One region of the Terribacillus sp. DMT04 genome, then DNA from elsewhere that is predicted to be linked to it. Evidence: riboswitches for the same ligand, from Rfam matches in the RefSeq annotation. Region 1 holds a riboswitch; each other region holds the start of a gene.

Region 1 (3,114 bases):
GACTTTTTCATGTAAATCTCTCCTTTAACGTTTATCTAATTTATTGGAAATATAGTCACCTATAAACTGGATAACAAATACCAATATAATAATTAAGACAGTACACAGAATAACAACATCTGTCTGGCGGCGCTGGAATCCATAGAAGTAAGCAAAGTCACCTAATCCGCCTGCTCCAATCACGCCCGCTACTGCCGTAGAACCAATAAGTGCAATTGCTGTAACTGTGAGACCGGAAACCAAAGCCGGAGTCGACTCTCTCAACAATACTTTGACCATAATTGTTGCGTTCTTAGCTCCCATTGCTTTCGCTGCTTCTACTACACCATGATCAACTTCTTTAAGTGCAATTTCTACTAGTCTTGCATAAAATGGTGCTGAACCAATGATTAAAGCCGGCAATGCTGCCGAAGGACCGCGAATCGTACCCATTAGGAAATCAGTAAATGGCAGCAGCAAAACAATTAAAATAATAAACGGAATCGCTCGGAAAACGTTCACGACTGCTGCTACAATGCCATAAACAATTTTATTCTCCCAAAGCTTTCCTTTACTAGTCAGGTAAAGCAATAATCCAAGGATAATACCAATAATAAATGTCCCAATCAACGAAAGAATGGTCATATAGAATGTCTCATAGATGGCTGTGTTCAAATCTGCTATATCTACATTAGGAAACCATTTCTCAAGCAAGCTCCTGCACCTCCGCTTTTACATTTGCACTGCGGATGAAGTCCAGTGCCTTCTCCACTTCTGTTTCACTGCCTACTAATTGCAAAAATAGACTGCCTACCGCTCCGCTGTGTGTCTGAAGCACGTTTCCTTGCAGAATGTTAATGTCTACATCACATTGCTTTGCAGTTTGACTAACGATAGTCTGATTCACATTTTCACCTGAGAAAGAAAGTTTAATAATCGTTCCTGTTCCTTCATTCAATACAGCTGATGACAAGGACTCATATTTCTCACTTCCATCAAGCTGCTGCACAAAACGCTTCGTGACTGCCTGCTGCGGGTTCTGGAATACATGTACGGCATCCCCTTCTTCCACAACTTTACCTGTATCCATAACAGCTACACGGTGACAAATCTTACTAATTACGTTCATTTCATGAGTAATAAGAATAATCGTCAACCCTAGACGTTTGTTGATGTCTACTAACAGGTCTAAGATGGAATCTGTTGTTTCTGGATCGAGTGCAGAAGTTGCTTCGTCACAAAGCAGTACTTTCGGATCATTGGCAAGGGCACGAGCAATACCAACACGCTGCTTTTGTCCGCCGCTCAGTTGAGATGGATAAGCATTTTCCCGTCCTTTCAATCCAACCAGCTCGATTAAACGGTCTACTTTTACTTTTCGTTCCTTCTTCGGTACACCTGCAATTTCCAATGGAAAAGCAATATTCTGGTGCACAGTTCGGGACCAAAGCAAGTTAAAGTGCTGGAAGATCATGCCGATCTCCTGTCTGGCAAGACGCAACTCATTCTTTTTCTGTTTGACAATGTCTTTGCCATCAATAATTATTTCACCAGAAGTCGGTTCTTCGAGACGGTTCAGCAGGCGTACAAATGTACTTTTACCAGCACCGCTGTAGCCGATAACGCCGAAGATCTCACCTGAATCGATTGTCATATTCAGTTGATCGACTGCTGTAATATTCTGTTTTTTCGTGCGATATGTCTTGGAGAGGTTCTTGATAGTGATCAATTCCGCTCCTCCTTTCTATGTGCTTTTTAAGCATAAAAAAAGCGTCTTTTTGTTTGAGAACAAAAAGACGCTTCCTAAGTGTCAATAATTGTTCTCTCATCTGTACAGGTTTCCCTGCAGGAATTGGCACCATACAGGATTACCTGTGGTTGCCGGGCTTCATCGGGCCAGTCCCTCCGCCACTCTGGATAAGAGTTTCGTATATGATTGCTATATTGGAGTTTAGCATTAGTCAATAATTCTGTCAATATATTTTACAGACTATTCTCCGCTCCAAGAAGCAGCAGTGCTTCCATTAGCAGTATATGCTGATAATCACCATCGACTTCCTGCTCGGTCCGAAGACTGCGCAGTTTTATCGTACCCTTAAGAAGTTGCTGCACCGTCTGTTCATCCGTCCGGATATGCAACAAACCATAGGGCTTTGGAGCAGGTGTTGTGAGGCTGCTTCGATCAATATACAAATCGTAATGGTCATGACCCCAGTCAATGAAGACTTTCAGCCGTTTATCATTGCATAACGGCAGTAAATCTTCTCTCTCTTCAATTTGCCTTTTTAGCTTCGTCAAATGTTCCATGATCATCCAGCATCCCTCCTCCACCTGTATTTGGCTCTTTACACCCTATTTTCCTGCAAGAAAAAACAGCTTTCCGTATGAAAGCTGTTTTATTCGCTGATCGTCTTTGCCAGCATATGCTGGACTGACTGAAAAGCATATGTCTTATCTTTTACTTGACCATCTTGGAAAGTAATGAGACAAGGTACACTTTCAATTTGATGCTGCTGCATAAAGTCTGGGAACAAAGAGGCGTTCAGTTTATGATAATATTCTGTTTTCATGACCGCCTCTACTGTCTGCAGCATCTTTTCAGCCAGTTGGCAGGTGCCGCAAAATGGCGTATGCACGAAGATCTTTGCCTGTCCTTCTTGGATGATGGCCTCGACATTCGTTTCAATAATATTAATATTTCATCCCTTCTTTCTTCAGACGAGGAAGAATGGATGCACCATGATACTTCTGCTAAGCAGGGCTGTGGCTAATTCAGGGGCCGGGGTAGCCGCTACCTCTCGATAGGTTCTGTCTACGTAAATATGCTGGGCATGCGGCAGCTCACGGGCTAACTGTTTTCGCAGCTTATGACCGGCGCTGTCCTCATCCACCATAATATATACTTCCTTGTGATCCAAGTCATAGTCATACAACAGCTGCTCCAGCCGCTCGATACCCAACGTGCCATTGGTGCAGATGATCGTCACTTCCTCATCGATGATCTTTCTTATCTGCTCTTTATCCGAACGTCCTTCTACGATAATGACTTTTTCCTCATCACCCATTTTGGCATCACCTATTCTGATCGATATTTGATTGCTTCTTTGCCCGTGCTCCGAATAAAGGCAGCTTAGC
Region 2 (3,114 bases), 1.4 Mb from region 1:
TACGGCACCTGCACCATTATGGAGCACCGCCAAACGATCGGATATCTCTATGCCTTTGCTGACAACCAATCCGGCGAGCACATCATTATGACCGCCAATGTACTTCGTTGCACTATGAATAACAATGTCTGCTCCATCTTTAATTGGCTGCTGCAAAAATGGGGTTAAAAATGTATTGTCGACAATCAGCAGCAAATTATGATTCTTTGCTAATTCGCTGTAAGCCGCAATTGAAAACTCCTGCATAAGTGGATTTGTAGGTGTTTCAAGGAAAATGGCTTTTGTATTTGCTGTAATTGCAGCTGCAGTCTCTTCCACCGTCCGAAATGGGGAGTAGATCGGCTTTATGTCGTATGCTTCTTCATAGAAATCAAACAGCCGGTATGTGCCGCCATATATATCTTCTGGTACAAGAAGTTCATCGCCGCTGCGAAATAAAGATAAAACCAATTGAATGGCTGCCATCCCTGAACTGCATGCAAAGGCGCGATCACCTTTCTCCAGCTCAGCAAACCCTTCTTCAAGTACCGTTCTAGTTGGATTCTTCGTACGTGTATAGTCATAACCTGTTGATTCGCCAATTCCCGGATGCGCATAAGCAGTTGATAGATACAAAGGCGGATTTACTGCTCCTGTTGTACGATCACTGCGATTTCCTAATTGTACGAATGCTGTTTCCAAGTTGTTTTTCATCCTGCTTCTCACCCTTCTAATCAAAAAAAAGAACCTTCTCCCCAAAAAGGAAGAAGGTTCAGTAATTACCGAATCAGCTTCTTATCTTTAAGGCAGATACCTTTTGGATTTAGCACCGGGTCTTTTCGACTGGTTGCTGAGACATCACAGGGCCAATTCCCTCCGTCTCTCTTGATAAGAAATTATTTAATTTTTAATATTAAAGTTATTCTAACATACAAAAAATAGCAGTCAATATATTTTTTAGAACTTTTTTGCTAATTAAACTTTCTTTGTTGATATTTTTAGCATCAGCTGGCAATTTCGTAAGTATGTATAAAAAGAGGATTGACAATCTAGAGTTTTCCGTCTATTCTGTTTCTTACAACTGATATTTCTTATCAAGATTGGTGGAGGGAATGGCCCGTCGAAACCAAAGCAGCAGGCTGTTAACACCAGCACTGTGCTAATTCCAAGTGTGATACACACTGAAGATAAGAAGAGCGGAATTACGACATCATCCCTCCTCTTCTATCTGAAGAGGATTTTTTTTGCAAACAATCCCGATTAATTTGATTGGATATATCAAGATTTTTATAGGAGGTAGAGAATGGAAACAAATACAACAACACTAGCAGATGTACATAATGACTTAGAAACCAATTTTACAGAGGTTGTTGAATGGCGGCGACACCTGCACCAGCATCCGGAATTAAGTTTCCAAGAAACCGAGACTGCCAAGTTCATTGCTGACAAACTGCAAAGTTTCGGCTATGAAGATATCAAGACAAATGTTGGCGGGTATGGGATTGTTGCCACGCTCACAGGAAAAACAGAGGGGCCGACAATCGCCTTGCGAGCAGATTTTGATGCGTTGCCGATCGATGACGAAAAAGTTGTTCCTTATCGTTCTAAAACAAACGGTGTGATGCATGCTTGCGGACATGACGGTCATACGGCTGCACTTCTCGGAACCGCTAAAGCGCTTTTCAAACAAAAGGATAGTCTCAAGGGGAAAGTAGTATTTCTATTCCAGCCAGCCGAAGAGGTTCCGCCAGGCGGTGCAAAAGCGATGATTGAGGATGGCGCACTTGAAGGGGTCGACTATGTGTATGGCGCTCACCTCAACTCTGCTTCTCCGGTAGGAAAAGTAAATGTTGGCGAAGGCTTCAAGATGGCTGCTGTCGATAAATTTGCGATTACCATTCAAGGCAAAGGCGGTCATGGCGCAGCACCGCAAGAAACAGTTGACCCAATTGTTATTGGCAGTGATATTGTCAGCGCGCTGCAAAAAATCGTCAGCCGTCGCGTCAGCCCGTTGGAATCAGCCGTCGTAACACTTGGTGTTTTCCAGTCCGGTCAAGCGTTCAACGTCATTCCAGACACCGCAAGAATTGAGGGTACAGTCCGGACTTTTAATGCCGGTATCCGTCAGCAAGTACAAGAGCAAATTGAAGCAATTGTTGCTGGGATTACGAGTGGCTTTGGTGCAACGTATTCTATTGATTACTTGAACGGTTACCCTGCTCTTTACAACCACCCAGAAGAAACAGCTTTGCTCAAACAGCTATTTACGGAAGAGTTTGGTGAAGAACAGGTTATACCGTTTGAAACCGGCATGGGTGCAGAGGATTTTGCTTATTACTTACAAGAGAAGCCGGGCAGCTTCTTTAAAGTCGGCTCTCGCAACGAAGATACGAGCACGCATTACCCGCACCATCATCCGAAGTTTGACATCGATGAACGCGCCCTGCTCATGACAGAAAAAGCTTTTACAAAAATCGTATTCTCGGTATTAGGAAGCTAAGGAGGAATTAACTTGAAGAAACTCGCACTTATTTTATTTGGATTAATAGGAGCAATTGCACTAATCGGCTGCTCCAGCAATTCCAGCAGCAGTTCGGCCGGCGGCAGCGGAGAACCTGTCGAAGGCGGCGAATTAAATGTTGCGATGGGCTCAGAACCTGACACATTGGACTGGATGTATTCCGGTGAAAGTGCTACACGAAAGATCGGCTGGCATATCTATGAAGGATTATTCGCATTAGATAAAGATTATCAGGCCCGACCGTTACTAGCTGAAGATTATACAGTAAGTGATGACAAGAAAATCTACACGATCACCCTTCGTGATGGTCTCAAGTTCCACAACGGCCAAGATGTCACCGCTAATGACGCAAAAGCATCTCTTGATCGCTGGACAAAGGTATCTTCTGTCGGAAAAATTGCATCAAGCCATATCAGTTCTATTGAAGCAACAGACGATAAAACAATTGTTATTACACTAAATGACGTGTATACATCTTTACTGACAGACCTAGCTGCACCAAAAGCTTCTGCAATTGTCATCCCGGCTGAAATTGCCGAAGCAGCAGGTGAGCAGCCGCTGACAAATGAACAGTTTATTGGTACTGGACCATTCCAATTTGATTCTTGGAAAAG
Region 3 (3,114 bases), 580 kb from region 1:
AAACATGTCAGTGATGTTAACGAGGTTTTTAGTTGTTTGTTAGGTTTCCTTACATAACGCTAGGAGTATTTACAAATTACGGTATAATGAGCTGTAACAGCACAGGATGATGAGGTGAACAGATGAGTAACGAGCCTTCTTATAAGAACAGGAAAGTAATCACAATAGGTATTGTGAGCGAGCTGACTGGTCTTACAGAGCGTAAGATACGTTATTATGAAGAACGCAAGCTCATTTTTCCAGAACGTTCAGCGAAGGGAAATCGCAAGTACTCTTTTTCAGATGTAGAGCAGCTGATTGATATCGCCAACAAAAGAGAAGAGGGTGTGCAAACTTTCGAGATTCGTCAGCAGATGCTAAGAGATAAGAGAAAGGAAGCGGAAAGAGAAAGCCGCCAGCAAATGCTTCGCGGACAAATCAACGCCCGCTTTGGGATACAGAGAGAATAGATGTGTACGTATGTGTTGGGAGGCCTTGTACACAGAAAAGCCGGATGATGTTCATCCGGCTTTTTATGCTGTTTAAATACAGCCAGAGCTCGTTCTCTTTGTTGTTTACAGTCCACTATCGGCGCGGGATCTGTACCGACGACACAGTGATGAAGTGTACAGGATGTTCCCTTATTTTCAAAGCAAATGACAAAATCCTTTAATGTCTGATAATAATATTCGTATCGATGAGAAAATCCTGTATTTAAATGTGGAGTTACATGGAATAAAAGCCATATGTTGTCGCCTTCTGCAGCTTGATCAAGCGCTTGTTTGAAAGTGTGGTGTTATCAAGTAACCGTAAATATTTGCGATACCATACAGCCAATGTTGTCAAAATGTTCCTGTTATCCTGTTTTGCAATATTATCCTTTACGCTAGTACATCAAATGTGTGTGATTTTTCGCTAAATTGTAAATTATTATTGACAATCTATTCTTTGGAAGGTAAAGTAACAAACAGATCAACACAAACGCATAATGAAATTCTTATCAAGAGTGGCGGAGGAACAGGTCCTGTGAAGCCCAGCAACCAGATCAGATGATCTAGGTGCTAATTCCTGCAGCCGGTAGGCAATACCGGACTGAGAGATAAGAGAATCGCTGCATACGTATACGGTGCGCTTCTCTTATTCAAGAGAAGCGCTTTTTTAATGTAGTTGATAACAGCTAAGAAAAGGGGATAAAAACATGAAAAAAATCTTAAGCTTCGGACTAATTGGATTATTAGCATTATTTTTAGCGGCATGCGGCAATGACACTTCTGGTGCACTAGCAGAGGACGAAATCTTGGTAGGGGCTACGGGCGGACCGCATGAACAAGTGATGGAAAAGGTAAAAGAACTTGCAGCTGATGAAGGAATTGAAGTAGAGATCAAAACGTTTAACGATTACAATACACCAAACAGTGCTTTAGATGAAGGAAGCCTGGATGCCAACAGTTATCAGACGTTGAGCTTCCTGGAAGATCAGAAAGAAAATAAAGGCTATGAACTAACGGAAGTATTTAAAACACTAACATTTCCAATGGGTATCTACTCTGAAAAAATTAAAGGCATTTCAGAACTAAAAGAAGGCGATAAAATCGCTGTACCAAATGATCCAGCAAATGAATACCGTGCATTAAAATTGTTTGAACAAGCCGGTGTGTTAAAAGTTGATCCGGAAGCAACGAATACAGCAACTGCAAAAGACGTAGTTGAGAATCCGCTTAATCTGGAAATCGTAGAATTGGATGCAGCACAATTGCCAGCGCAATTGGAAGAAGTTCAAGCAGCAGCCATTAATACAAACTTCGCAATGGGTGCAGGATTAACAATTAAAGATGACGCCATTTTTGCTGAAGATATCGAAAACAATCCGTGGTCTAATTACTTTGTTGTTCGAACAGCTAATAAAGATGATGAGATTGTGAGCAAGCTGAAGGATATCTATCAGTCTGACGAGATGAAGCAATTTGTAGAAGAAGAATTCAACGGATCTGTTGTTCCAAGCTGGTAAGGGGGAAGTAAATTGATTGAATTAAAGAATGTAACCAAAACCTTTACCACTGGCAAGAAAACAGTGGAGGCATTGAAAGATGTCTCCCTAAAAATTAAAAAAGGTGAGATCTATGGCGTGATCGGATTCAGCGGAGCGGGGAAAAGTACCCTGATCCGCTGTACTAACTTACTGGAACGTCCGACCGAAGGAGAAGTACGTATAGATGGAATAGATCTTACAAAGCTGAAAAAAGGGCAGCTACGTAAAGAGAGAAGCAAAATCGGTATGATCTTCCAGCATTTCAATTTGCTTACGACAGCTACTGTGTACGAGAATGTAGCTCGTCCGCTGAAGCTTAGTAAAGTTCCAAAACACGAAATCACCGAGCGTGTGAAGAAATATTTGAAAATTGTCGGTCTGGAAGAAAAGCAACATGTATATCCAGCTCAATTATCAGGCGGACAGAAGCAGCGAGTTGCAATTGCTCGAGCGCTTGCTCAGGAACCAGAGGTCTTGTTAAGTGATGAAGCAACGAGTGCGCTGGATCCGAATACAACATCCTCCATTTTAGAGCTGCTGCTGCGTGTGAATAAAGAATTGGGAATTACGATTTTCTTAATTACCCATGAACTGGATGTTATTCAGCGTATTTGTGATCGCGTAGGTGTGATGCATCAAGGAGAGTTAGTCGAAGAAGGTTCAGTCATTGATGTATTCACAAAACCACAGCATCCGCAGACAAGAAACTTTGTCTTTGACGATGCGAACTTCAAAGTTCCGGATAGCGTCAAGAAAGGACTTAGCGCAACAGGGCGGATTATTTCGCTTACCTTTATTGGAAGTTCTTCCAGTGAGCCTTTCCTTGCATCAATTACGAAGAAATACGATGTTGTTCCAAGTATATTAGCAGGTGGAATTGATCAGCTGAAAGAAAACTCTGTTGGGAAACTGCTCATTCATCTGCAAGGTGATGCTGCTGAAGTTGAGAAAGCTATCTCTTATTTAGAAGAACGTGAGATAACGGTTGAGGAGGTGGCGTCATGATTGCGGAATTTTGGACAGAGTGGGGTGCTGATATTACACAAGCACTTTGGGAAACCATTTTGATGACAGCCATCCCATTGGCAATATCAATTATCATCGGA
Region 4 (3,114 bases), 480 kb from region 1:
AAATAGCAAAGTGGGTAGGATTGATTGTATTGGTATGCATGCTGGCTGCTTGTAGCCAAGGAGCACCAGAATCCAACGGTGCATCCGGGAATACAGACGATGGGCCAAAGAAATATGCTTTTGTATTTAAGAACACAGGAAATCCTTATGGCGAAAAGATGCAGGAAGGCTTTGAGAGCGCAGTAAAAGAATTAGGCGGAGAAGTAATTTTAAGATCGCCGGATCAGCCAACTGCTGAAGGACAAATTCAGATTATTGAACAGTTAATTACGCAAAAAGTAGATGTAATTGCAGTCGCAGGTAATGACCCGGATGCACTCGAGCCTGCTCTGAAAAAGGCGAGAAATCAAGGAATCAAAGTATTGTCTGTCGATTCAGCAGTCAATGCAGCCAGCCGTGATATCCACGTGAACCAAGCGAACCCAGAACGAATCGGGCGCGTACAGATTGAAGCAGTGTCCGAAATGATAGGCGGCGAGGGACAAATTGCTGTATTGAGTGCAACGAGTCAGGCAACGAACCAAAATGAGTGGATCGAATGGATGAAGAAGGAACTGGAGAAAGAGGAATACAAAAATATTGAACTTGTAAAGGTAGCTTATGGAGACGACTTGCGAGATAAAAGTGTATCTGAAACAGAAGCACTGCTAAAATCATACCCAGATTTGAAAGCAATTATTGCACCAACCACAGTCGGTATTGCAGCAGCGGGCAAAGTGCTTACTGATAAAGGACTTGAGGGAGAAGTTGCGCTGACTGGTTTAGGGCTTCCAAGTGAAATGGCAACATATATTGAGAGTGGCGTCAGCCCTTGGATGTACCTTTGGAATCCGATTGATGTTGGTAAGGCAGCTGCGTATACAGCTTATGAACTAGGAGAGGATAACATAAGCGGCGAACTTGGCGAGAAAGTTGATTTGCGTGATCTCGGAGAAGTAGAAGTTGTGGAAGATGGGGAAGGCACACAGATTATGTTAGGCGATCCATTTAAGTTTGATAAAAACAATATCGATGAGTGGAAAGACGTATATTAAACAGTTCAGCGGGGGAGAATTACTCCCCGTTTTTTCTATAATAGGATAAGAAATCAGACGATTACAAATAAAGGAATCTATTCGACAATCATGCATAACGCTAAAATGCATCAGAATCTTCATATTTAACAATTGCTTTTTGTTAAGCACCCGAATACCCCCAATATTATCCATTAAGATTTTCATTGATAATGAAACTTAAATCATGTATCCTCTTATTTACTGCGACAAAAAAATAATATTTTTTTCTTATTAAGAGAGATGGAGGGACTGGCCCGATGATATCTCGGCAGCGGAACTTAATAATTAAGTTGCTGTGCCAAATCCAGCAAGCCAAAGCTTGTAAAGATAAGAGAAGTGTTTTATAGCTATAAGGCCTCTTCTTGTTATATGAGAAGGGGTCTTTCTTTGGTTGCAAGTTGGAGAATGATTTGTCGTATTATATTTGGAGGTGGAACGATGAAAAAAGGAAATCCATGGGCACTCATCCCATTTCTTGTTTTTTTGATTTTATTTATTGGTTCAGGAATTATTACGGGTGATTTTTATGCATTTCCGGTTATTGTAGCTATTGCTATTGCGGGTGCTGTGGCATTGGCGATGAATCGAAAAGAAACTTTTGCACGAAAGGTTGATATTTTTTGCCAAGGCGCAGGTAATTTAAATGTCATGATGATGGTTGTTATTTTTCTTCTAGCTGGGGCATTTTCAGCGACAGCAAAAGGCATGGGAGCTGTGGACGCTACAGTTAACTTCGCATTATCTTTTGTACCGCAAAACCTGCTTATTGTAGGTCTGTTCATTATTGCCTGCTTTATCTCTCTGGCTATGGGTACATCAGTAGGCACGATTGCGGCGTTAGCGCCAATCGGTGTGGGAATAAGCGATCAAACCGAACTTTCGGTAGCTTTCGTCACAGCGGCAATTGTTGGCGGAGCAATGTTTGGTGATAATTTATCCTTTATTTCAGATACGACAATCACCGCCGTTCGCTCGCAAGGTGTAAAAATGAAGGATAAATTTAAAGTGAATTTTTGGATTGTGGTGCCAGCAGCTATCGTAACCAGCATTATTCTAGGAGTAATGACAATAGGTGAAACAGCACAAGTAGACCATGTTGGTTATAATTGGGTAAAAATTCTGCCTTATATTTCCGTCATTATCTTTGCTTTAGCCGGAATGAATGTGTTCCTTGTTTTAGCATTAGGAATTGTTTTTTCTGGTGTTATAGGCTTGGTTGATGGCAGCTATCAAATGATGACGCTTTTCCAAACGATAGGAGACGGAATCGCCGGTATGTATGAAATCGCCTTTCTCGCTATCTTAATAGCTGGAATGGTAGCAGTTATTAAACACAATGGCGGGATTGACTTTCTGCTTCACCTCTCTACACGAAAAATCAAGTCACAAAAAGGTGCTGAATTTAGTGTAGCGGGACTTGTAGGTCTTACGAATTTATCGACGGCTAACAATACGATCTCTATTTTAATTACCGGACCGCTTGCAAAGAATATATCTGATAAGTATGGAATTGATCCGCGAAAAACCGCAAGTATTTTAGATATCTTCTCTTGTACCATCCAAGGGCTAATTCCATACGGTGCGCAATTACTGGCAGCTGCTAGCGTAGCGGGTATATCGCCAGTAAGCATCTTGCAATATTCCTACTACCCAATCCTTATTGGTATTTGCGGTAGCATTGCGATACTTCTCGGATATCCGAGAAAGAAGAAAGACTAAAAGAGCGATAATAAGATGATAGATTGAAGTTAGGACATTACCTTTTGTAATATACAATGGATGTAATGTCCTTTTTCTATCTATAGATAAGTTAATCTGCATAAACAGTTAACTATAATAATATTACGTAAACTAATATCGTCACTTTTTTCTCAAAATTATGTCTTTCATCTAGTCAGCGGCAGAAAACCTGTGATACTATTTTATCTATGTAAAGAAAAAGCGTAATGGAGAGAGAGATATGAAGGTAGCTAAATTTGGTGGTAGTTCAGTAGCAAGTGCGGAACAGCTCCGCAAAGTAGCACAAATTGTAAAAGAAGATACAGAACGGAAATTTATT

The links. Region 1 has a riboswitch for S-adenosylmethionine ahead of KS242_RS12475 (methionine ABC transporter ATP-binding protein). Riboswitches for the same ligand answer to the same signal wherever they lie in the genome.
Region 2: another riboswitch for S-adenosylmethionine. It lies ahead of KS242_RS05100 (M20 metallopeptidase family protein); the one in region 1 lies ahead of KS242_RS12475 (methionine ABC transporter ATP-binding protein).
Region 3: another riboswitch for S-adenosylmethionine. It lies ahead of KS242_RS15225 (MetQ/NlpA family ABC transporter substrate-binding protein); the one in region 1 lies ahead of KS242_RS12475 (methionine ABC transporter ATP-binding protein).
Region 4: another riboswitch for S-adenosylmethionine. It lies ahead of KS242_RS09950 (Na+/H+ antiporter NhaC family protein); the one in region 1 lies ahead of KS242_RS12475 (methionine ABC transporter ATP-binding protein).

The regions. Positions count from the first base shown of each region.
Region 1 covers NZ_CP077639.1:2,355,309-2,358,422, forward strand. The annotation lists gene KS242_RS12465 (MetQ/NlpA family ABC transporter substrate-binding protein) at 1-11, opposite strand, end outside; gene KS242_RS12470 (methionine ABC transporter permease) at 25-693, opposite strand; gene KS242_RS12475 (methionine ABC transporter ATP-binding protein) at 686-1,708, opposite strand; SAM riboswitch class I at 1,802-1,903, opposite strand; gene KS242_RS12480 (hypothetical protein) at 1,963-2,292, opposite strand; gene KS242_RS12485 (thioredoxin family protein) at 2,376-2,675, opposite strand; gene KS242_RS12490 (ribonuclease M5) at 2,694-3,044, opposite strand.
Region 2 covers NZ_CP077639.1:932,307-935,420, reverse strand. The annotation lists gene KS242_RS05105 (methionine biosynthesis PLP-dependent protein) at 1-693, opposite strand, end outside; SAM riboswitch class I at 772-874, opposite strand; SAM riboswitch class I at 1,068-1,173, shown strand; gene KS242_RS05100 (M20 metallopeptidase family protein) at 1,283-2,479, shown strand; gene KS242_RS05095 (ABC transporter substrate-binding protein) at 2,492-3,114, shown strand, end outside.
Region 3 covers NZ_CP077639.1:2,935,757-2,938,870, reverse strand. The annotation lists gene KS242_RS15230 (MerR family transcriptional regulator) at 123-449, shown strand; SAM riboswitch class I at 974-1,085, shown strand; gene KS242_RS15225 (MetQ/NlpA family ABC transporter substrate-binding protein) at 1,178-1,987, shown strand; gene KS242_RS15220 (methionine ABC transporter ATP-binding protein) at 2,000-3,013, shown strand; gene KS242_RS15215 (methionine ABC transporter permease) at 3,010-3,114, shown strand, end outside.
Region 4 covers NZ_CP077639.1:1,873,643-1,876,756, reverse strand. The annotation lists gene rhaS (rhamnose ABC transporter substrate-binding protein) at 1-1,034, shown strand, start outside; SAM riboswitch class I at 1,281-1,389, shown strand; gene KS242_RS09950 (Na+/H+ antiporter NhaC family protein) at 1,494-2,774, shown strand; gene KS242_RS09945 (aspartate kinase) at 3,016-3,114, shown strand, end outside.